Regions from separate parts of the Rhodoferax sp. EU05-FHT12H12 genome, predicted to be linked through region 4. Evidence: predicted binding sites of a transcription regulator. Region 4 holds the regulator's gene; each other region holds the start of a gene.
The links. The regulator sigma-54, encoded in region 4, starts transcription at its own class of promoters, with help from an activator protein. The targets are predictions, from matches to a motif close to TGGCANGNAANCTGCTTT.
Positions count from the first base shown of each region.

Region 1: the regulator sigma-54 is predicted to act here: its motif matches at 4,647-4,664, upstream of glnA (type I glutamate--ammonia ligase).
Region 2: the regulator sigma-54 is predicted to act here: its motif matches at 1,421-1,438, upstream of nirB (nitrite reductase large subunit NirB).
Region 3: the regulator sigma-54 is predicted to act here: its motif matches at 3,585-3,602, upstream of ureA (urease subunit gamma).

Region 1 covers NZ_JBYTDI010000004.1:321,262-327,122, forward strand. Annotated here, with positions in the region: gene AC3WS7_RS13760 (hypothetical protein) at 1-407, opposite strand, end outside; gene AC3WS7_RS13765 (DUF3369 domain-containing protein) at 477-2,006, opposite strand; gene AC3WS7_RS13770 (16S rRNA pseudouridine(516) synthase) at 2,074-2,823, shown strand; gene AC3WS7_RS13775 (EI24 domain-containing protein) at 2,827-3,681, shown strand; gene AC3WS7_RS13780 (competence/damage-inducible protein A) at 3,678-4,487, shown strand; gene glnA (type I glutamate--ammonia ligase) at 4,710-5,861, shown strand, end outside.
Region 2 covers NZ_JBYTDI010000005.1:137,169-143,029, reverse strand. Annotated here, with positions in the region: gene nirB (nitrite reductase large subunit NirB) at 1-1,217, opposite strand, end outside; gene AC3WS7_RS15175 (type IV pili methyl-accepting chemotaxis transducer N-terminal domain-containing protein) at 1,542-2,837, shown strand; gene AC3WS7_RS15170 (bifunctional protein-serine/threonine kinase/phosphatase) at 2,907-4,706, shown strand; gene katG (catalase/peroxidase HPI) at 4,723-5,861, opposite strand, start outside.
Region 3 covers NZ_JBYTDI010000003.1:445,946-451,806, forward strand. Annotated here, with positions in the region: gene ureE (urease accessory protein UreE) at 1-11, opposite strand, end outside; gene AC3WS7_RS11570 (GNAT family N-acetyltransferase) at 77-565, opposite strand; gene ureC (urease subunit alpha) at 570-2,288, opposite strand; gene AC3WS7_RS11580 (urease subunit beta) at 2,288-2,617, opposite strand; gene AC3WS7_RS11585 (HupE/UreJ family protein) at 2,628-3,221, opposite strand; gene ureA (urease subunit gamma) at 3,237-3,539, opposite strand; gene AC3WS7_RS11595 (ATP-binding protein) at 3,659-5,861, shown strand, end outside.
Region 4 covers NZ_JBYTDI010000010.1:17,389-23,249, forward strand. Annotated here, with positions in the region: gene AC3WS7_RS18130 (SPOR domain-containing protein) at 1-211, shown strand, start outside; gene AC3WS7_RS18135 (thiol:disulfide interchange protein DsbA/DsbL) at 281-934, shown strand; gene AC3WS7_RS18140 (exopolyphosphatase) at 1,037-1,969, shown strand; gene lptA (lipopolysaccharide transport periplasmic protein LptA) at 2,045-2,653, shown strand; gene lptB (LPS export ABC transporter ATP-binding protein) at 2,650-3,426, shown strand; gene rpoN (RNA polymerase factor sigma-54) at 3,427-5,040, shown strand; gene AC3WS7_RS18160 (THUMP domain-containing class I SAM-dependent RNA methyltransferase) at 5,037-5,861, shown strand, end outside.

The DNA.
Region 1 (5,861 bases), on a different contig from region 4:
ACCACGTAGCGGATGCTGCATTGGTCCAGCAGGCTGTGTTTGAGCGTCTGGTTGCCTATGGACAGGCCATGGGGCCCCGGGACATCCACGCAGCCGATGACCCTGCCGTCCAGACTGCAGATGGTGAATGTGCAATACACCCCGTTGAGCAGCTTGTACCAATGGGTGGCTTCGGCTTGGCTGGCTGGCGCGGTAAAGCGGGTGACAGGGAGCTTGATCAGGATGTGCTGGTCGAACATCACCTTGGTGAGCCAGATCCAGACACGGCGCTCTTGCGAGTTGACCAGCGGGCGGGTTTTGAGCGGCCAACTGGCGGGGATGCGCCGACGCTGCCGTTCCACGTAACGGTTGCGCCAGAAAAGCAGGGAGGCTCCTACCAAAATCCCCACAACAAAAGAAATAAACATCTCACACCGCCCTATAAATGGAGCCATCTAGTGTGGCTCTATAAGTCGGGTGAAAGTTTATGCAATCGGTCAATCAGCGTAAATAGTCCCAATGGCTTGGCGTTGGGTGTTGACTAGTGTGATGAGTTGTGGGTCAAAGTGCCGGCCCGATTCGGACTGTAGATAGTCTAGAGCGGCCTGCAGGGGCCAAGCAGGTTTGTAGCAGCTGGCGCTGACCAGGGAGTCCAGCACATCGGCCACCGCCGCAATGCGCCCAGGCAGGCTGATGGCCTCGCCTGCCAGGCCCCGGGGGTAGCCGCTGCCATCCCAGCGCTCGTGGTGCTCTTGGGCCAGTTGGGCGCCCAGTGTGTGGACGCGGGAGCGGGAGTGCGACAGCAGTGCGTAGCCCTCTTGGGCGTGGGTTTGCATGGTGGCCCATTCTTCGGGTGTCAGCGGGCCGGGTTTGGTCAAAATGTGGTCGGGAATACACGCCTTGCCCACGTCGTGCAGGGTCGCGGCCACCCGCATCAGTTCTATTTCCTGCTCGGTACCCCCGGTAGCCGCGGTCAATAGCGCAGCAATGTCTCCCACCCGCTGCAGGTGCAGGGAGGACTCGCTGCAGCGCTTCTCGATGGCACCGCCCAGAATGCAGATGGTGGTGCGCTGTGCACTTTCGGTGTCTTCGCGCAGTAGCAGGCCGTCGTAGGTAATGGCCACGTTGCGGGAAAACAGCTCCAGCAGTTCGCGGGCTTGCGCGCTGACAGTTTCGGCGAACTCCATGTAAATCAGGCTCTCGCTGCCGGCCTTGGTCTTGAAGTAGCCCGCGTAATAACGCTCGCCATGGTGGCTGACTTTTTCTTGCAGGGCACGTGTGATGGCCTCCTGAACTTCTTGTGGCAGGTTGCGCACCTCTTCATCCACCATGAGCTGGGAGTAGGCCTCGGTAGCCGCCAGCACCTTCAATTGGCCCTGGGTGGCGTTGGCCGTGTAGGCAGACACCCGGCTGGCACACAGGCCTTCACCATGGAGGTCCAGCAAAAAGTTGACCTGCTCCAGCACCGCCGATGCAAAACTGCGCAGATTGCGTGAATCACAAACCTGGCTGATAGCCTCGATCGAGCGCCGCAGCCCTAGGCTGGCCTGCTCAATGCGCATCAGGTCGCGGTAGGCGCGCAGCCCGGCGTAAAACACCGTGATGAGCTTGCGCCGTGTGAGGTCGGTTTTTTCCTTGTAGTCGTTGATGTCGTAGTCGCGGATGACCTGCTCTTCGGGGGCCTGTCCGGGCTGGCCGGTGCGCAGGATGATGCGCACATTGAGGTTGCCCAGGTCTTCGCGGATGTGGCGCGCCAAGTCGAGTCCGGCGTGTTCGGACTCCATCACCACATCCAGCAGGATCAGGGCAATGTCAGCGCGTTCTGCCAACACGGTGCGCGCTTCGGCGGCGCTGTAGCAGTGGGTGAAGTGCAGCCCGCGTCCGTCCATCTCAAAATCTGACATGACCAGTTTGGTGACTTCGTGCACGGCAGGCTCGTCATCCACCACCAGAATCTGCCAGGGCGGCAGGGCCTTGCGGCAGCTGGTTTCGGCTTGCTCGTCACTAAACACCAAATCATCGGACATGAGGCGGGCTTTCGTTGGGCGGGAACAATTTGCAGTTTATCGGATTGTGGCTGCGATACTAGGGCCCATGCAGCTTCAGGAAATCCTCTATTCGCAAGGTTTTGGCACGCGCCGCGTCTGTGCCGGTTTGATCCAGCAGGGCCTGGTTCAGGTTTATATGCCAGATAGTGCTCTAGCCCCCGTCACTATTGCGCAAGCAGCTACTGAATTTGTAGCGGAAGGCCTGCGTTTCAAAGTACAGGGTGTGGAGTGGCAGTACTTCGAGAAGGCCTATCTGGTGCTGCACAAACCGGCCGGAACTGAGTGCTCGCAAAAGCCGTCGACCTACCCCAGCATCTACACCCTGCTGCCATCCCCCCTGCGTCTGCGTCCGCAAAAAGCGGCGGTGCAGGGTGTGCAGGCCGTGGGCCGCTTGGACCAGGACACCACGGGCATGTTGCTGCTGACAGACGATGGCAAATTCATCCACCGCATGAGTTCGCCCAAGCATCACGTTCCCAAGGTGTATGAAGTGACCGTCAAGCATTCGCTGGACGAGCGCCAGGTGCAAAAACTGCTGGCTGGCGTGGTGCTGGACGATGACCCGGCGCCGGTCCGCGCTGCTGCCTGCGAGGCGGTGAGCGAGTTCCACCTGCGTCTGACCCTGACCGAAGGCAAATACCACCAGGTCAAACGCATGCTGGCCGCCGTGGGCAACCGCGTAGAGGGCTTGCATCGCTCCCGCATTGGTGGCGTCGCGCTGCCGGCCGATCTGGCCCCTGGCCAATGGCGTTGGCTCAGTGCCGAAGAGCTGGTGGCGGTGCAAGCCAAGGAGTGATTCATGAATGCCATGCTCGACGCGTTTTGGCGCTCGGTCGCCTACTGCCTGCACCCCAAGGTGATCGGGCTCTCCCTCTTGCCCCTGCTGCTGGTGATTGGCTTGATCGCTGGCTTGGGGTACTTTTACATGGACCCCGCGCTGGCCGCGGTGCAGGGGCTGCTGGAATCGTCCGACTTGCTCAATCAGCTTTGGACTTGGCTTGAATCCATAGGGGCTGGCAAGCTCAAGACGGTGCTGGTGCCGCTGATTGTGATTGCACTGGCCACGCCGCTGATCGTGGTGGCCAGCCTGCTCGTGGTGGCCACCTTGATGACGCCCTTGATCGTGCGCCTGGTCACGCAACGGCGCTTTCCCACGCTGGAGCGCACCGGTGGCGCGTCTTACCTGCTGAGTGTGCTTTGGGGGCTGGGGGCCAGTCTCACCGCGCTGGTCTTGCTGGTGCTTTCTGTGCCTTTGTGGTTTGTGCCTCCGCTGGTGCTGGTGCTGCCCCCGCTCATTTGGGGTTGGCTCACCTACCGCGTTCTGGCCTTTGATGCACTGGCTGACCATGCCACCACCGAAGAGCGCCATATCTTGATGCGCCGCCACCGTTGGTGGCTGCTGGGCATGGGCATTTTTACGGGTTACCTGGGGGCTGCACCCAGCCTGGTCTGGTCGGTTGGCTTTGTGGCGGTGGCGCTGGCCCCCGTGCTGGTGCCCTTGTCTATCTGGCTGTACACACTCATTTTTGCGTTCTCCTCGCTCTGGTTTACCCACTACTGCCTGGCCGCCCTGCAGCAACTGCGCCGGGAGACTGCGGCCGCAGCGCTGGAGCCGGTGCCAAGCCCCGCTGAACAGGCGGTGGATGTCTTATGAATTTTGGTGCGATCATCATTGGTGACGAAATTCTCTCGGGCAAGCGGGCGGACAAACACTTGGCCAAGGCCATAGAGTTGCTGTCAGCCCGCGGCCTGTCGCTGGCCTACGCCGATTACGTGGGTGACGACCCTGAACGCATCACCCAAACCCTGCAACGCGCGTTTGCCTCGGGAGATGTGGTGTTTTCGTTTGGTGGTATCGGCGCCACGCCCGACGACCACACGCGCCAGTGTGCGGGCCGGGCGCTGGGATTGCCCTTGGTGCTGCACCCGCAGGCTGAAGTCTTGATTCGCGAGCGCATGCAAGATGTGGCGCGAGAGCAGGGCCTGCCCTATGAACCCGACCGTGCGGACAATGTGCACCGGCTCAACATGGGCATGTTTCCCCAAGGGGCGGACATCATTCCTAACCCCTACAACAAGATTCCGGGCTTCAGTTGTGCGGGGCATGGTAGGGGCCACGTTCACTTTGTTCCCGGTTTTCCAGTCATGGCGTGGCCCATGGTGGCTGCCGTTTTGGATGCACGGTATGCCCACCTGTTTGTGCACGAGGTGTATCTGGAGCGCTCTGTGATTGTTTTTGGTGCCATGGAGTCGGCGCTCACGCCGTTGATGGAAACGCTGGAGCGCGAGCATGCGATCAAGGTGTTCAGCCTCCCCAGCGTGGACCACCCGGAGTGGGGGCGCCACATTGAGCTGGGCGTCAAAGGCGCGCCTGCTGCCGTGGAGCCGGCGTTTGCCGCGCTCCATACCGCCTTGTGCGCCATGGGGATGTCACTAGGCCCTGAATTGGTGCGTAACTAGCTTTGTTCATATTTGGTGCATTTTGTATTTGCACCAAATTTGTGCATTGACGTGCCTTGCCTCTGGCGCCCGCGTGCTTCTTTCCGGTGCGCATCCGAAATTGCGTGCTTTCTCAAGGCAAAATAAGGGCGTTTGCCTAATTGCCGGGGCCGGGGCCTTTGGCATAAAAGCTGCATTGTGGGCAGGGCAATTCTTTTTACAACCGTGCAACAGGAGTATTTGATGGCCAAGACCGTCGCAGACGTAATGAAGATGGTGAAGGAAAACGAGGTCAAATTCGTTGACTTCCGTTTCACCGATACCCGCGGCAAGCAGCAGCACACCACTGTGCCAGTCTCGCACTTTGATGAAGACAAGTTCACTTCCGGCCACGCATTTGACGGTTCTTCCATCGCTGGCTGGAAAGGCATTGAGGCATCGGACATGTTGCTCATGCCCGATCCCAATACTGCCAACATCGACCCCTTCTTCGAAGAAACCACCATCATCATGAACTGCGATGTGGTGGAGCCATCTGACGGCAAGGCGTACGACCGTGACCCACGTTCCATCGCCAAGCGTGCGGAAGCCTACCTGAAGGCCTCCGGCATTGGTGACGCAGCCTACTTCGGTCCAGAGCCAGAATTCTTCATCTTCGACGGCGTGCGCTGGAGCACCGAGTCGAACAACACCTTTTACGAAATCGACGAGTACGAAGCCCCCTGGAACACCGGCTCCAAGCTCGAAGGCGGCAACCGCGGCCACCGTCCCACCGTCAAGGGCGGCTACTTCCCCGTTCCTCCCGTGGACAGCACGCAAGACATGCGCGCCGAGATGTCCCTGATTCTCGAATCCCTGGGCATCCCGGTTGAAGTGTTCCACCACGAAGTGGCGGGCGCTGGCCAGAACGAAATCGGCACCCGCTTCTCCACATTGGTCGAGCGTGCTGACTGGACCATGTTGCAAAAGTACGTGGTGCACAACGTGGCCAATGCCTACGGCAAAACCGCCACCTTCATGCCCAAGCCTTACCACGGTGACAACGGTTCCGGCATGCACGTGCACCAGTCCGTGTGGAAAGACGGCAAGAACCTGTTCGCTGGCGACGGCTACGCAGGCCTGTCTGACTTCGCGCTGTACTACATCGGCGGCATCATCAAGCACGCCCGTGCCCTGAACGCCATCACCAACCCCGGCACCAACAGCTACAAGCGCCTGGTTCCTCACTTCGAGGCTCCGGTCAAGTTGGCTTACTCTGCCAAGAACCGTTCTGCATCGATCCGTATTCCTTTCGTGGCGAACCCCAAGGGCCGTCGCGTGGAAGCACGTTTCCCCGATCCATTGATGAACCCTTACCTCGGCTTCGCAGCCTTGTTGATGGCAGGTCTGGACGGC
Region 2 (5,861 bases), on a different contig from region 4:
ATGTTGGAGCCGCTTTCGCCAAACATCAGCTTGTCGCGGATGTCGGCAATGCTGCGGCCATCGCGCAACAGCTTGAAGTACCAGCTGCCGTCCACCGTGTCGCCGTACATGCAGGCGCCCACCAGCTTGTCGTTCTTGATGACCAGCTTTTTGTAAACGCCGCCAAAGGGGTCGCTCATCACGATTTCTTCGGTGCCTTCGCCGCCCTGGAACTCACCGGCACTGAACAAATCAATGCCGGTCACTTTCAGCTTGGTGGACGTCAGCGAGCCGGTGTAGCGGCCAATGCCGTACATGGCCAGGTGGTTGGCGGCCACTTTGGCCTGCTCAAACAAAGGGGCCACCAGGCCGTAGGCGATGCCACGGTGGGCCGCGCATTCCCCGACGCTGTAGATGCGCGCGTCGGTCACGGTTTGCATGGTGTCGGTCACCACAATGCCGCGGTCCACATGCAGGCGCATGCTGGTGGCCAGCTCGGTGTTGGGGCGAATGCCCACAGCCATCACCACCAGATCGGCCGCGACTTCGGTGCCGTCCTTGAACTTGATGGCCTTGACGCGGCCATCGTCACCACCCACCAGCTCCTGGGTTTGGGCGCCCATCAGGAAATTCAGACCCCGCTCTTGCAGCGACTTCTGCAACAGGCCGCCTGCCACGGTGTCCAGCTGGCGCTCCATCAGGGTAGGCTGTACGTGCACCACGCTCACGGTCATGCCACGCAGCATCAGACCGTTGGCGGCTTCCAGGCCCAAGAGGCCGCCGCCAATGACCACTGCGTGTTTGTATTTGGTGGCCGCCTCGATCATGGCGTTGGTGTCGGCAATGTCGCGGTAGGCAATCACGCCTTGCAGGTCCTTGCCGGGGATGGGCAGGATGAAGGGGTTGGAGCCGGTGCAGATCAGCAGGCGGTCGTATTCGGCCTCGGTGCCGTCAGACGCCTTGACGATGCGCTTGACGCGGTCCACTTCCACCACTTTCTTGCCGGCGTGCAGCGTGATGTGGTTGTCGGTGTACCACTCAAAGCTGTTCAGCACGATCTCGTCCAGCGTCTGCTCACCAGCCAGCACCGGGCTCAGCAAGATGCGGTTGTAGTTGGGGTGGGGCTCGGCGCCAAAGACGGTGATGTCGTACAGGTCCGGGGCCACCTTGAGCAATTCCTCAAGGGTGCGCACACCGGCCATGCCGTTGCCAATCATTACCAGTTTCGATTTTTTCATAGTGCCGACTCCAAAGGACGAGACAAACGCGGATGTGGCAGGGCCACATGCCAGAAATGAGGGGGTAGAGGAGATCCGCGCCTTCAGCAAAGGCGCACCAGCAAGCACTGGCCTTGGACAGCCCTGCGCTGCGCGACGTCGTTGTGCGCAGAACCAATACGGCTGTCATCTCGTTGGGGCGCGTCGTTGCGCCCGCAGGAGCTGATGCAAGAGCTGTGCCATATGATCGGCGCTGGGTTTCGTGCCTGCGCTTTGCCACCCCTTGGTGTGCGAATTGCATGGCCTGGCGGGGCCCAAAAGCCCTGTTTCCCCTAGCTACACCTGATGTTTATGACCTCTGCCTTGCTGTGTTCTGCCCGCCCCCAGACTGCCCCCACGCTGGCCGCTGATCTGCTGGCGGCGGGCATGGCGGTGTGCGCCACGGTGGAGGATTGCAGCAAGTTGGTGCAGGCCGTGGTGCTGCACGCACCAGATGTGGTGGTGTGTGACCTGGCCTTGCCCACGGCGGCCTGGTTCCAGGCGCTGCACATGGTGGGCCAGACGGTGCCATGCCCGCTGGTCGTCTTTACCCATGACGCGGATGCCAGCCATATGCAGCAGGCCGTCGACAGCGGCGTGCACGCCTATGTCGTGCACGGCTATGGCGCCAACCGCCTGCGCCCGCTGATCCATCTGGCGCAGGCCCGGTTTCAAAAGGAGCGACAGCAGCGCGAGGCCTTTGAGGGCATGGCCACCCGCTTTGAGGAGCGCAAGGCCGTGGACCGGGCCAAGGGCATCCTCATGCGGGCCCAGAGCCTGTCGGACGACGACGCCTTCCGCGCCCTGCGCTCGGCCGCCATGAGTTCCAACCAGCGCATGGGCCAGCTCTCGCAGCACATCATCCAGTCAGCCCACTTTGCCGAAGCGGTCAACCGCTCGGGCCAGCTGCGCATGCTGTCGCAGCGCCTGGTCAAGTTGCACCTGCTGCTGGCGGCGGGTGTGCAGCCGGTGCACCACGCTGCGCTGCTGCAGGACTCCTTGCAGTGGGTGGATGGCAACTTTGCGCTCTTGCGCAAAAACCTGTCCCAACCCACCTACGGCGACCTGCTGGAGCAGGTCGCCCAGACCTGGGAGCAGCTCAAGACCGCCCTGGCCCAGGGCAGCACCGACGCCGTGGAGCAGCAAGCCGAGGCCCTGCTGCTCGGGGCCGAGCGCCTGACCACCAGCCTGGAAAGCTCGGGCTCCGCCGCACCCCTGCATGTGCTGAACCTGGCCGGGCGCCAGCGCATGCTCTCGCAGCGTTTTGGCAAGTACGCGCTGTTGGCCCTGGTGGGTGAAGGCGCCGTGGTGGACCTGGCCCAGGCCAGCATGCATGCCGCCCAGCGTGAGTTTGAAGACGCACTCACTTACCTCAATGGCATTCCCCTGAGCACGCCCGACATCCACGGCGCGTTGGCAGCGGCAGGGGTGGCCTGGCTGCAGATGGTGGCAGCGGCACAGGCGGCACAGCGCCTGGCGCCTGCCAAACGGGGCGCGCGTCTGGAGGAGTTGGCTGCCGGCAGCGAGACCTTGCTGGGCCTGTTCGAGCAGCTCTCCACCCACTATGAACGCAGCATGCAGATGCTGTTGGGCCAGCCCTGACAAGGGTTAACCCGCACAGCTTTGGTGCGGCGCGGCAATATTCGGCACCAAAATTGCTTATCTTGGTGCATGGCTTTTGACATTGACATTGGTTTTGCCTCGCAAGCCGGGCGCAAGGCGCTGAACGAAGACTTTTGTGCGGCCATGCTGCCGGCGCAAGGGCAGGAGGACCACGGCTCCATCGTCGCCATTGCCGACGGCGTAAGTGCCGGGGGCATGGGCCGCGAGGCAGCGCAGACCACGGTTACCAGTCTGGTGCGCGACTACTTTGGCACGCCCGAGACCTGGGACACCACGGTGGCGCTGGACCGCATCATTGGTGCTCAAAACGCCTGGTTGTGCGGCATCAACCGGCGCCGCCAGCCCGCCATGGGGCTGACCACCCTCACCGCACTGGTGCTGCGTGGCCAGTCTTACACCCTGGCCCATGTGGGCGACACGCGCTGTTATCTGGTGCGCGAAGGTGTGGCCACCCAGCTCACGCAAGACCATGTGGTCAACCACCCGGACTTCAAGCACCAACTACTGCGTTCGGTGGGCGCGCAGGACCACCTGGTGGTGGACTACCAGCAGGGCGACCTGCAGGTGGGTGACGTGTTCATTCTGATGAGCGATGGCGTGCACGGCGAAGTGTCTGCCCGGCGCCTGCCAGAGGTCGCGGCCATGGCCGATGCACGTGAGGCCAGCGAGAAGCTGGTGGAGCAGGCCCTGGCCAAGGGCAGCAATGACAACGTGTCCGCCATCGTGGTGCGCGTGCGGGGCTTGCAAGAGGCCACGCTGACGGACGCCAACCGCCTGGCCCAGGCCTTGCCAATTCCGCCGCGCCTGAAGGTGGGGGACACGCTGGACGGGTTCACGGTGACCGCGCCCATTGCCGATAACGGCATCAATGTGCTCTACCAGGTGCGGGCGGGGAGTGCGGCCCCCACGCCCGGCACTGGCGTGTCTGCGCCGCCCCCCGGACGACTGTATGCCCTCAAAACGCTGAACACTGCCCGTGCCCATGACCAGGAAGAGCGTGCCATGCTGGCCCACGAGGCCTGGCTGGCGCAGCGCATGCAAAGCTCGCGGGCTGGCGACAACCTGGTGGCGGTGTACGAGACGCTGCCTACTGGCCATGAGCGCTCGGCCTTTTATGTGCTGTACGACTGGCATGGCGGCGAAACCCTGCAGCAACTGCTGGACAAACAGGGCCGCGTGGCGCCTGCCGTGGCGTTGGGGTATGCCATGCAGGCCCTGCGTGCGCTGGGGCGCTTGCACCGCCAGGGCGTGGTGCACCGTGACATCAAGCCCGCCAACCTGCACCTGGGCGAAGACGGCGTGCTGCGTGTGCTGGACCTGGGCGTGGCCCTGAGTGGGCGCGAGCCCGCTGTCATGCGCGCCCTGCACGCAGGCACGCCCAGTTATGTGAACCCCGAGCAGTGGGGCTTTCGTACCAAGTCGGTCAACGGCAAGGGCGAGGCCGAAGAAGGTGAAGCCCAACTGCCGAATGCGCAGAGTGATTTGTTTGCGTTGGGTGTCACGCTCTACCAACTGCTGACTGGCAAGCTGCCTTATGGTGATGTCTTGCCCTACCAGGTGGGCCGCTACTACCGGGACCCTACCCCTGCGAGCCGCCACAACCCCGAGGTGCCGATCTGGCTGGACCACGTGCTGCAAAAAGCCGTGGCGCGGGACCAGCGCCAGCGTTTTGAGACGGCCGAAGAGTTTTTGCTGGCCCTGGAGCGTGGCGCGTCGCGCCCGCTCACCGCCCCGCAGGGCACGCCGCTGATGCAGCGCGACCCCAGCTTCGTCTGGAAGCTGGCGACCTTTGTCCTCGGGTTGGTCAATCTGTTGCTGGTGTACTGGCTGCTCTTCCTGCCCAAATAGGCAGGAAGAGCGCGGTTTACGCCAGGTCGAAGCGGTCCAGGTTCATTACCTTGGTCCAGGCGGCCACAAAGTCCTGCACAAAGGCCGTCTGTGCATCGCTGGACGCATAGACCTCCGCCAGGGCCCGCAGCTGCGAGTTCGAGCCAAAGACCAGATCGGCCACCGTGCCTGTCCATGTGATGGCGCCGCTCTTGCGGTCACGGCCTTCCAGTACGCCCGCCGCAGTGGGAGACTTTTGCCACTGGGTACCCATGTCGAGCAGGTTCACAAAAAAATCATTGCTCAACACGCCGGGGCGTTTGGTGAACACACCGTGGGCTGCCTGCCCGACGTTCGCATTCAGGGCACGCAGGCCGCCGACCAGCACCGTCATCTCGGGCGCGCTCAAGGTGAGCAATTGGGCCTTGTCCACCAATAGTTCGGCAGCAGGGCCTTCTGCACCCTTGCGAACGTAGTTGCGGAACCCGTCAGCCAGTGGCTCCAGCACGGCGAACGACTCCACGTCGGTCTGCTCTTGCGAAGCATCCATGCGGCCTGGGGTGAACGGCACCGTCACGGCAGTGCCTGCCTGTTGCGCCGCAGCCTCAATGGCGGCACCGCCCGCCAGCACGATCAGATCGGCCAAGGAGATTTGTTTGCCCCCCGACTGTGTGCTGTTGAACGCCTTCTGGATGGTCTCCAGCGCTGATAGCACTTTGGCCAACTCTGCTGGCTGGTTGGCTTCCCAGTCTTTTTGCGGCGCCAGGCGGATGCGTGCGCCGTTGGCACCGCCGCGTTTGTCGCTGCCGCGAAAGGTGGATGCCGAAGCCCAGGCTGTGCTCACCAGTTGGGCGGTGGACAGGCCCGCTGCCAGTACCTTGGCTTTCAGGGCCTCTACGTCCTGTGCATTCACCAGGGCGTGATTGACGGCGGGAATCGGGTCTTGCCAGATCAGGGTTTCCTTGGGGACCAGCGGACCCAGGTAGCGGCTCACCGGCCCCATGTCGCGGTGGGTGAGCTTGAACCAGGCGCGTGCAAAAGCGTCGGCGAATTCGGCCGGGTTCTGGTGGAAACGGCGCGAAATTTTTTCGTAGGCCGGGTCAAAGCGCAGGGACAGATCGGCCGTGGTCATCATGGGCGCATGTTTCTTGGACGGGTCGTGTGCGTCCGGAATCA
Region 3 (5,861 bases), on a different contig from region 4:
ACTTGGAGCATGGAAGGGGCGGAACGAGGAAGATGCCGGATTGTGGACCAGGGGGATGGAACCCACCGCGGTGCCGTTACAAGGCCATGGTGAGGTAGCGGCTGTTCGGGTCCAGCGTGTAGCTGCCAAAGGGGCCACAGGGCTCGAAACCTTCTGCCAGGTACAGCTGGTGTGCTGGCGTGAAGAAGTCCTGGGTGCCGGTCTCCAGGCTCAGGCGCTGCAGCCCCAGCGCGCGCGCCTGGGTCAGGATGTGCAGCAGCAATTGCCGTGCAATGCCACGCCCGCGGAAGGCTGCGGCGGTGCGCATGGATTTGAGTTCGGCATGCCCGGCATCCAGCCGCTTGATGGCGCCGCTGCCGACCAGCGTGCCATCCTGGGCCGTCTCGCCGGGCCACCAGGCGGACCAGAAGTGCACACTGGGGTCGCGCAGCTTGTCCAGGTCCAGCGCATGCACGCTCTCGGGCGGCGAGGTGGCGTGCATGTCCTGCAGGTGCTCTTCCAGAAAGCGGGCAATGCGCGGGTCGCTCAGGTCATCCAGCCGGATATGCAATGGCAGTGGTGGCATGCGTTCAGAACAAAAAGTAGCGCTGCGCCATGGGCAGCTTGACTGCTGGCTCACAGGTCAGCAGTTGCCCATCGGCGCGCACCGTGTAGGTTTGCGCGTCAATCTCCATCGTCGGCAAATAGCTGTTGTGCACCATGTGCTGCTTTCGCACACCGCGGATGTTTTTCACCGCGGCCACGTTCTTGGCTAGGCCAAAGCGTTCCTTCACACCGGCGTTGAAACCGGCTTGCGACACAAAGGTGAACGAGCCCTTGTGCAGCGCGCCGCCAAACGCGCCAAACATGGGGCGGTAGTGCACCGGCTGGGGCGTGGGTATGGAGGCATTGGGGTCGCCCATGGCGGCAAACGCGATAAAGCCGCCTTTGAGAATCACCGCGGGCTTCACACCAAAAAACGCCGGCTTCCACACCACCAGGTCGGCCCACTTGCCCACTTCAATCGAACCTACTTCATGGCTGATGCCGTGCGCAATGGCGGGGTTGATGGTGTACTTGGCCACATAGCGTTTGGCGCGGAAGTTGTCGTTGCGCACCGAGTCTTCGGGCAGCGTGCCGCGCTGGGCTTTCATCTTGTCGGCCGTCTGCCAGGTTCGGATGATGACCTCGCCCACGCGGCCCATGGCCTGGCTGTCGCTGCTCATCATGCTGATGGCGCCCATGTCGTGCAGGATGTCTTCGGCCGCAATGGTTTCCTTGCGGATGCGGCTCTCGGCAAAGGCCAGATCTTCGGCAATGCCCGCGTCCAGGTGGTGGCAGACCATCAGCATGTCCACGTGCTCGTCCAGCGTGTTCTGGGTGTAGGGCATGGTGGGGTTGGTGGAGCTGGGCAGGAAGTTGGCCTGCCCCACCACGCGCAGGATGTCGGGTGCGTGGCCGCCCCCCGCACCTTCGGTGTGGAAGGCGCAGAGTCCTCGGCCCTTGGTAGCGGCGATGGTGTTTTCCACAAAGCCCGATTCGTTGAGCGTGTCGGAGTGGATGGCGACCTGCACATCAGTCTCTTCGGCCACGTCCAGGCAGTTGCTGATGGCGCTGGGCGTGGTGCCCCAGTCTTCGTGCAATTTCAGGCCGATGACGCCAGCGTTGACCTGCTCGTGCAAAGCCGCGGGCAGGGACGCATTGCCCTTGCCCAAAAATCCCAGGTTCATGGGGAAGGCATCAGCCGCTTGCAGCATGCGCTCAATGTTCCAGGGGCCGGGCGTGCAGGTGGTGGCAAAGGTGCCGGTGGCCGGGCCGGTGCCGCCGCCCAGCATGGTGGTCACGCCACTGGCCAGGGCCTCTTCGATCTGCTGCGGGCAGATGAAGTGGATGTGGCTGTCGATGCCGCCGGCAGTGACGATGTTGCCCTCGCAACTGATGACCTCGGTGCCGGGGCCGATGATGATGTCCACGCCCGGTTGCGTATCGGGATTGCCGGCCTTGCCGATGGCCACAATGCGCCCGCCTTTGAGGCCAATGTCCGCCTTGACGATGCCCCAGTGGTCCAGGATTAGCGCGTTGGTCATCACGCAGTCCACGGCGCCCTCGGCACGGGTGCGTTGCGATTGAGCCATGCCGTCGCGGATGGTCTTGCCACCGCCAAACTTCACTTCTTCGCCATAGGCGCCAGCGGCCAGGGTGTAGTCCTTCTCCACCTCGATGAGCAAGCCGGTGTCGGCCAGGCGCACGCGGTCACCGACCGTGGGCCCAAAAATTTCCGCGTAGGCGCGGCGTCCAATTGTTGCCATTACAGTTTTCCCTCGACGCTTGTGTCGACTGGTCCTTGCACTAAACCGCGAAACCCATAGACCACGCGGTCGCCGGCCAAATCCACCAGCTCCACGGTGCGTTGCTGGCCCGGCTCAAAGCGCACGGCTGAGCCCGAGGGGATGTTCAGGCGCATGCCTTGGGCCGCAGCGCGGTCAAAGCCAAGCGCACCATTGGTTTCGGCAAAGTGGTAGTGCGAGCCGACCTGGATGGGGCGGTCCGCCGTGTTTTGCACCACCACGGTCAGGGTGCGGCGGCCGGTGTTGAGGGCGTGTTCGCCCTCGTCGCAGAGAATTTCGCCGGGGGTCATGCGCGAGCCCTCAGACGTGGGTGAAGAGGTAGACGCCTGCCACGCCGAGGGTGCTGCCCAGGGTGGTGAGCACCGTGCCACTGCGCCCCGCCAGCCAGCGGCGGATGCCCAGGCCTAGGCCCACACCACCCACATGCAGCAGGGCTGTGATCAGCAGGAAACCGGCGGCGTAGCCGGCAAAACCGGTCGCCGGTGTTTCGGCGCCATGGGCCAGGCCATGCAGGCAAGCTGTAGCCGCGATCAAGCCCAATCCGAAGGTCTTGGGTGCCGGTTTGGCGGCCATGACCAGCATCAAGCCGAACAACGAGACGGACAGCGCAATGGCGTGTTCCAGGTAGGGCAGTGTCACGCCACTGGCGCCCAGCAGGGCGCTGAGCACCAGCGCCAGCAGGAAGGTGGCGGGGCCTTGCCAGGCCTTGTGGGCGGGCAGGGCACTCACCGACCAGACACCCACCGCCACCATGGCCAGCAGGTGGTCCAGTCCGAAGGGGTGTGCCAGGCCTTCCATGAAACTCTCGGTTCCATGGCCCGTATGGGCATTAGCGCCCGTGGATACTGCGCAAGCAGCTATCAAAAGAAGAGCGTTTTTATGGGAAGTTCGCATGGGTTCTCCGCAGGCTTAAACAATGGGTTGGTGCACGGTGACCAATTTCGTACCGTCAGGGAAGGTGGCTTCCACCTGGATGTCGGGAATCATCTCGGCGATGCCGTCCATCACGTCGTCGCGGGTCAGCACCGCACGGCCTTCGCTCATGAGCTGGGCTACGGTCTTGCCGTCGCGGGCGCCTTCCATCACGGCGCAGCTGATCAGGGCAATGGCTTCGGGGTAGTTGAGCTTCAGGCCACGTGCCTTGCGCCGCTCGGCCAGCAGGCCGGCTGTGAAGATCAGCAGTTTGTCTTTCTCTCTGGGCGTGAGTTCCATAACGTTCTCGGAAGGTGGCGGTTCGGTATTCGGGACTTTGCACTGTAAGCAATCCCTGTGCCTTTCTCCATACGCCATAGGTCGCAGGCCGGTGGCATGAAATCTGCACCCCTGGTGGTGTGTCCACCCCGCCGCCCCCTTTCACCGACGACGCGCCCGCCCAGCGGGTGGTGAAAATCCGCCGCGACTACAACAACTGGGTGGCCTCCGAAACCATGGAGGACTACGCGCTGCGCTTCACGCCACAGCGCTTTCGCAAATGGTCCGAGTGGCGTGTGGCCAACACCGCCTTTGGCGCGGCCTCCTTCCTGATCCTGGAGGCGGTGGGCGCCACGCTCTTGGTGCAGTACGGCTTTGTCAACGCGCTCTGGGCCATCCTGGCCACCGGGCTGGTGATCTTTCTGGCCGGTCTGCCCATCAGCATCTACGCCGCGCGCTACGGGGTGGACATGGACCTGCTGACCCGCGGCGCAGGCTTTGGCTACATCGGCTCCACGCTCACCTCGCTCATCTACGCATCCTTCACGTTCATCTTCTTCGCGCTGGAGGCTGCCGTCATGGCCTATGCGCTGGAGCTGGCGCTGGACATTCCGCCCACCTGGGGCTACCTGATTTGTGCGCTGGTCGTGATTCCACTGGTCACGCACGGGGTCTCCACCATCAGCCGCTTGCAGATCTGGACGCAACCGCTGTGGCTGGTGATGCTGGTGGTGCCGTTTGGCTTTGTTTTGGTGCGCGATCCGCAGGCGTTTGCGGGGATAACGCACTACGCTGGTGATTTTGGGACTCCCGGTACGTTCAATTTGCACCTGTTTGGTGCTGCGCTGACGGTGGGGATTGCGCTGATTACCCAAATGGGGGAGCAGGCCGACTACCTGCGCTTCATGCCCGCGCAAACCACGGCCAACCGCGGCCGCTGGTGGCTGGGCGTGCTGGTAGGCGGGCCGGGCTGGGTGATTCTGGGCGTCATCAAAATGCTGGGCGGCGCCTACCTGGCCTATTTGGCCATCCGCCACAGCGTGCCGACTGACCGGGCGGTGGACCCCAACCAGATGTACCTGGCGGCCTATGAGTATGTGTTCCCCACGCTGGGCTGGGCGGTGGCGGCCACGGCGGTGTTTGTGGTGGTGTCGCAGCTCAAGATCAATGTGACCAACGCCTATGCGGGCTCGCTGGCCTGGAGCAACTTCTTCTCTCGCCTGACCCACAGCCACCCGGGGCGCGTGGTGTGGGTGCTGTTCAACAGCGTGATCGCCTTTATGCTGATGGAGATGAATGTGTTCCAGGCGCTGGGCGAAGTGCTGGGCCTGTACTCCAACATCGCCATCGCCTGGATCATGGCGGTGGTGGCTGACCTCGTCATCAACAAGCCGCTGGGCCTGTCGCCCAAGGGCATCGAGTTCAAGCGCGCCTACCTGTACGACATCAACCCCGTGGGCGTGGGCGCCATGGCACTGGCGTCCACCTTGTCGATTGCGGCCTATCTCGGCCTGTTTGGTGATTTGGCCAAGGCCTTCTCCGCCGTGGTGGCGCTGGTCACGGCCATGGTGACCGCACCGCTGATTGCCTGGGCGACGAAAGGCAAGTACTACCTGGCACGCCAGCCCATGGAGGCCTCGGCCCAGGGCAGCTACGCGCGGCTCGCCGTACGGAGTTGTGTCATCTGCGAGCGCGAGTACGAAGGCCCCGACATGGCCCATTGCCCGGCCTACCAGGGGCCCATCTGCTCGCTGTGCTGCACGCTGGACGCGCGCTGCGGCGACATGTGCAAGCCACACGCCAACCTGTCCACCCAGTGGTCGGCCACGCTGCGCTGGTTGCTGCCCAAGCCGGTGTGGCCGTTTCTGGACACGGGGCTGGGCCACTTCATCCTGCTCATGCTCATCATCGTGCCGCTACTGGCTACCGTGTTTGGCATGTTCTATATGCAAGAGCTGGGTGCCATCACCGTGGTGGGGGAGCAGCAGAGCGCCATGCAGGCCTCGCTGCGCTCGGGTTTCAGCAAGGCGTTTGCGGCGCTCATGCTGATGTCGGGCATCGTCGCCTGGTGGCTGGTGCTGGCGCACAAGAGCCGGCAGGTGGCACAAGAAGAATCGAACCGGCAAACCCATTTGCTGATGCGCGAAATCGAATCACACCGCCAGACCGACGAGGCCCTGCAAGACGCCAAGCTGCTGGCCGAGCGCGCCAAGCAGGCCGCCGAAGCTGCCAACCAGGCCAAGAGCCGCTACATCAGCGCCATCAGCCACGAGCTGCGCACGCCCCTCAACAGCATCCTGGGCTATGCCCAGCTCATGGGCGAGGACGCGTCCATCCCCGCGC
Region 4 (5,861 bases):
CGCCTTCCAGAAGGCCGAAGATGCCGAGAGCCACCGTGCCAAGCTGTCGCTGAGCGGTATCGAGACCAAGATTTCCGAACGTGAACAGTCCGGTCGTCCGGTGTTTCGGGTGCGCGTGGGGCCTTTTGACAAGAAGGAAGACGCCGACAAGGCCAAAGACAAAATGGACAAGTCCGGCATGGACACTGCTTTGGTTCGGGTGCAGCGCTGAGCGCGGGCTCCACAGGAACTTTCCCGGTGGGGCCCTGTCCCACCAGCCCCTTTACACAGTGAGACGGATATGAAACGACGCGAATTCACGCAACTGACCACTGGCGCAGCCTTGGCTTCGGCTACTTTGCTGGGCACTTCGGTACACGCCCAGGCCAGCAAGCCCAAGGCAGGGACCGATTACCAGGTGCTGGACCCACGGGCTGCCGTGGAAGCTGGGGCTGGCAAGATCGAGGTGGTGGAGTTCTTTTGGTACAGCTGCCCGCATTGCAATGCGTTTGAGCCCACATTGCAGGCCTGGATCGCCAAGTTGCCCAAAGATGTGGTGTTGCGTCGTGTCCCCGTTGCGTTCCAGGACAGTTTTGTACCGCAACAGCGCCTGTATTTCACACTCGAAGCCATGGGCTTGGTCGAGAAACTGCACGCCAAAGTGTTCGCCGCCATCCACGTCGAAAAGAAGAACCTTGCCAGCGGCGAGGCGATTCTGGAGTGGGTGGGTCAGCAGGGCGTGGACAAGGCCAAGTTTGTGCAGCAGTACAACTCCTTCACCGTGGTGACCAAGGTGACCAAGGCCACGCAGTTGCAAAACGCCTACAAGGTGGAGGGTGTGCCTGCGCTGGGTGTGGCAGGGCGTTACTACACCGATGGCTCCATGGCTGGCAATATGCAGCGGGCCTTGCAGGTGGTGGACACGCTGGTTGCCGACGTCCGCGCAGGGCGTTAATCCGCCGGGTTTTGTTGCTGGTTTTGCCGCGGGTGGGGTGCCGGCCTCCAAGGGCCGGGGCTAGAATGGTTTGGCCCCCCAACCTTTGTGGAGACCGTTCCCATGGCGCAGCAGAAATTTCGGCTTGTCACCCGCAGCGATTTTGATGGACTGGTATGTGCGGTGCTGCTCAACGAGCTGGACCTGATCGACGACATCAAGTTCGTCCACCCCAAGGACATGCAGGACGGCAAGGTGGAGGTGTCCGACCGCGACATCACCACCAACCTGCCTTACGTGCCGGGCGTGCACCTGGCGTTTGACCACCACGAGTCAGAAACGGTGCGCAACACCGGCGAGCGCCCCAATCACATCATCTTGCCCCACGCGGATTCGGCCGCGCGCGTGGTGTTTGACCACTATGGCGGTGCCAACCGTTTCCCGGCACGCTTTCACGACATGATGGAAGCGGTGGACAAGGGCGACTCGGCCCGCTTCAGCCACGACGAAATCATGGCCCCCACAGGCTGGGTGCTGCTGAACTACCTGATGGATTCGCGTACCGGCCTGGGCCGTTTCCGGGAGTTCCGCGTCAGCAACTACCAGTTGATGATGGACTTGATCCAGTACTGCCGAAACCACGGCATCGACGAAATCCTGCAGCTGCCCGATGTGGTGGAGCGCGTGGATCTGTACTTTGAGCACGCGGCCAAGGCCAAGGAGCAGCTGCTGCGCTGTTCCACGGTGCATGGCAATCTGCTGGTGCTGGACCTGCGCAACGAAGACACCATCTTTGCGGTGAACCGCTTCATGGTCTACGCGCTGTTCCCCCAGACCAATATCTCCATCCACGTGTTGTGGGGCCTGCAGAAGCAAAACACCGTGTTTGCCACCGGCAAGTCCATCACCAACCGCACGTCCAAGACCAATATTGGCGAGCTGATGCTGGGCTACGGCGGGGGCGGCCATGCCAACGCGGGCACCTGCCAGGTGGAGAATGACCGCGCTGCCGAGGTGCTGCAGGCGCTGACCACCAAAATTAACGCCGACGGCTGAACCCGCCAGGGCGCGAAATGCGCAAAGCGCTCGGTACAATGGCCGAAGCGCTTTTCGAGCAAGTTTCGTGCCTTTATGAAAAATACCCTTTTGTCGGTGTCTTTGTGGCTGGTGATGGCCGGTGTGGCGGGTCACGCCTGGGCCGAAAAAGCCGACCGCAACAAGCCCATGAACGTGGAAGCAGATGCCCTGCGCTACGACGACCTCAAGCAGGTCAGCGTCTTCACCGGCAACGTGGTGCTGACCAAGGGCAGCATCGTCATCCGTGGTGCCCAGCTCGAAGTGCGCCAGGACCCCGATGGCTACCAGTTTGGCCTGGTCACCGGTTCTGCGGCCACCCCGGCATTCTTCCGTCAGAAGCGCGATGGCTTGGACGAATTTATTGAGGGCGACGGTGAAACCATTGAGTACGACGGCCGCGCCGACACCGTGCGCTTCATCAAAAAAGCCCAGTTGCGCCGACTGCGTGGTGCCACCCTGGCCGACGAGGTGACGGGCGCCAGCATCCTGTACGAAAACCTCAGCGACCGCTTCACCGTGGACGGTGCGCCCAAGAGCGCCACCGCCCCCGCAGGCCGGGTGCGGGCCATGCTGACGCCCAAACCCGACGCTGCGGCGCCCGCCGTGCCCCAAGCCAGCCCCACCTTGCGCGCCACGCCGCAACTTGAGAAAGCCGCCCAGTGAGCGCGCCCACCCAAGAAGCCCCGGACACCAGCACCGGGCGGCTGGAAGCCCGGCATTTGCAAAAGTCCTATGGCAAACGTCAGGTGGTCAAGGACGTATCGCTGGCCGTGCGCACGGGGGAGGTGGTGGGGCTGTTGGGCCCCAACGGCGCGGGCAAAACCACCTCGTTCTACATGATCGTGGGTCTGCTGCGCGCCAGCGCAGGTGACATCACCATCGATGGCCAGTCCATTGAGCACATGCCCATCCACCGCCGCGCGCGCCTGGGGCTGGGGTACCTGCCGCAAGAGGCCTCGATATTCCGTAAGCTGAATGTGGAAGACAACGTGCGCGCCGTGCTGGAGTTGCAGCGCGACGAGGCGGGCAACCCGCTGAAGTCGGCCGAAATTGAGTCGCGCCTGACCGCGCTGTTGCAGGACTTGCGCGTGGAGCACCTGCGCGAGTCGCCTTCGCTGGCCTTGTCGGGTGGCGAACGGCGCCGGGTCGAGATTGCGCGCGCATTGGCCACGCGGCCTCGCTTCATCTTGCTGGACGAGCCCTTTGCCGGTATCGACCCGATTGCCGTGATCGAGATCCAGCGCATCATCAACTTCCTCAAGGGCCGCGGCATTGGGGTGCTGATCACCGACCACAATGTGCGCGAGACCCTGGGCATTTGCGACCACGCCTACATCATCAGCGACGGCCATGTGCTGGCGCAGGGCACCCCCTCCGAGATCGTGAACAACGCCGATGTACGCCGGGTGTACCTGGGCGAACACTTCAAGATGTAGATGAAACAAGGTCTTTCACTACGCGTCTCCCAACACCTGGCGCTCACGCCCCAGTTGCAGCAGTCCATCCGTCTGCTACAGCTCTCCACGCTGGAGCTGAGCCAGGAGGTGGAGCAGATGCTGGACGAAAACCCGTTTCTGGAGCTGACCGAGGACCGGGCCGAGCGCGAGGACTTCGGCCTCAACGCCGCCGACGCCACCGTCAGTGAAGGCGATCGCCTGTCCGAGAGCGGTGAGGCGGACTATGCTCCTAATTCTGTAGCTGACTACGCAACATCCACGAGCGCTAGCAGCACAAATGATGAGGAATCCACACCGCTGAGCAGCAGCGACGAGCCCAACTGGGAGGGGGACGGCACCACCGAAATGACGCCCGATGACGGCGAGTGGGGCGTGGACGCCAAGGCCAAGGCCAACAACCTGGGTGACGATGAAGAGAAAGACGCCACCGAGCTGGCACGTTCCGCCGAATCACTGCAGGCCTTTTTGCACCGCCAGGCCCTGAGCCTGCGCACCACGGCCACCGATGCGGCGGCGCTGCGTTTTCTCATCGAATCGCTCAACGACGATGGCTATCTGGAAGACCCGCTGGAAGAACTGGCGCGCAGCCTGAACCCCGGCGATGAAGAGCAGCTGCAAGACCTGGTGCACCACTTCACCGTGGCGCTGGGTCTGCTGCACAGCCTGGAACCCGTGGGCGTGGGCGCGCGCGACCTGGGCGAGTGCTTGCGCCTGCAAGTGGCGCACCTGCTGCAACTCGCGGATGAGGAGGGGGAGGTCGACCGGACCGAGGTGCTGCAGGTGGCCCTGGGCATTTGCAACAAACCGATGGACCTGCTGGCCCGACGCGACATCAAGCGCCTGGTGCAAATGGGTGTGGGCAGCGATGCGCTGGTGCGCGAAGCGATTGCGCTGATCGCACGGCTGGAGCCCAAGCCCGGACGCCGCTTTGTGGACGTGGAGCGCAACATCGTGGTGCCCGACGTGTTGGTGGTGGCGATTGGCAAGGTCGGTGGCACGCCCAAGTTCCGCGTACAGCTCAACCCCGAGGTCATGCCGCGCCTGAAGGTGCACGACATTTATGCCAACGTGCTGCGCAACCACCGCGGTGGCCGTGACGGTGCAGGCCACGCGGCGCTGCAGCAGCGCCTCCAAGAGGCGCGCTGGTTCATCAAGAACATCCAGCAGCGCTTTGACACCATCCTGCGCGTGAGTACGGCCATTGTGGAGCGGCAGAAAAACTTTTTCACCCACGGCGAGTTGGCCATGCGCCCCCTGGTGCTGCGCGAGATTGCCGACGAACTGGGCCTGCACGAATCCACCATCAGCCGCGTGACCACCGCCAAGTACATGGCCACCCCGTTTGGCACCTTCGAGCTCAAGTACTTCTTCGGCTCGGGCCTGGGCACCGAGAGCGGCGGCAATGCCTCCAGCACCGCGGTACGCGCGCTCATCAAGCAGTTCATTGCCTCCGAGAGCAGCAAGAAGCCCTTGAGTGACAACCAGATCTCTGACATGCTCAAAGAGCAGGGTATCGAATGCGCCCGGCGCACCGTGGCCAAATACCGCGAGGGCCTGAAGATTGCCCCCGCCTCACTCCGCAAAGCGCTATGAACCAACTGACCCTTTTTCTCCCCTGTGCCGCTGGCGTGGAGGAGTACCTGGCGCCGGAGATTTTGCAAATCACCGGCCTGCCGCCCGGCTGCGTGACCAAGCAGCGCGGTGGTGTGGCCGTGCGCACCTCGTTTGCGCACGCCATGTTGCTCAACCTTTACAGCCGCCTGGCGCAGCGCGTGCTGGTGCTGGTGTCGTACACCGAATACCGCAGCGAACAAGACCTGTACCGCGCCGGTCTGCAGGTGCCGTGGGAGCAGTGGTTCACACCCAAGGAAAGCATCAAGGTCGAAGTGACGGCGCAGCACAGCCCGTTGACCTCGCTGAACTTTGCCGCGCTCAAGGTGAAGGACGCCGTGTGCGACCGCTTCCGCGAAGTGGCGGGCGGTGTGCGTCCCGACGTGAACACGCAGTGGCCCGATGTGCGTATCTACGCCCACCTGACCACCGACAGCTGCTCGCTCTACATCGACACCTCGGGTGAACCGCTGTTCAAGCGTGGCTGGCGTGAGGACAAAGGGGATGCGCCGCTGAAAGAGACCCTGGCCGCGGCCATGATTGCGGCCAGCGGCTGGGCCTCGGGCGACGACGACCTGATGCCCTTGTACGACCCCTGCTGTGGTAGCGGGACGGTGGCCATTGAGGCCGCACAGATTGCCTGCAATATCGCAGCCGGTTCGTTGCGTCGCTTTGCGTTCGAGAAATACCGCCCCTTCCGCTCGCAGGAATGGGTGGACATGAAGGCCGAGGCCGCCGCCAATGTGGTCAAGCCCGAGCCGGGTCAGGCTGCATTGATTTACGGCAGCGATGTGTCGCACCGC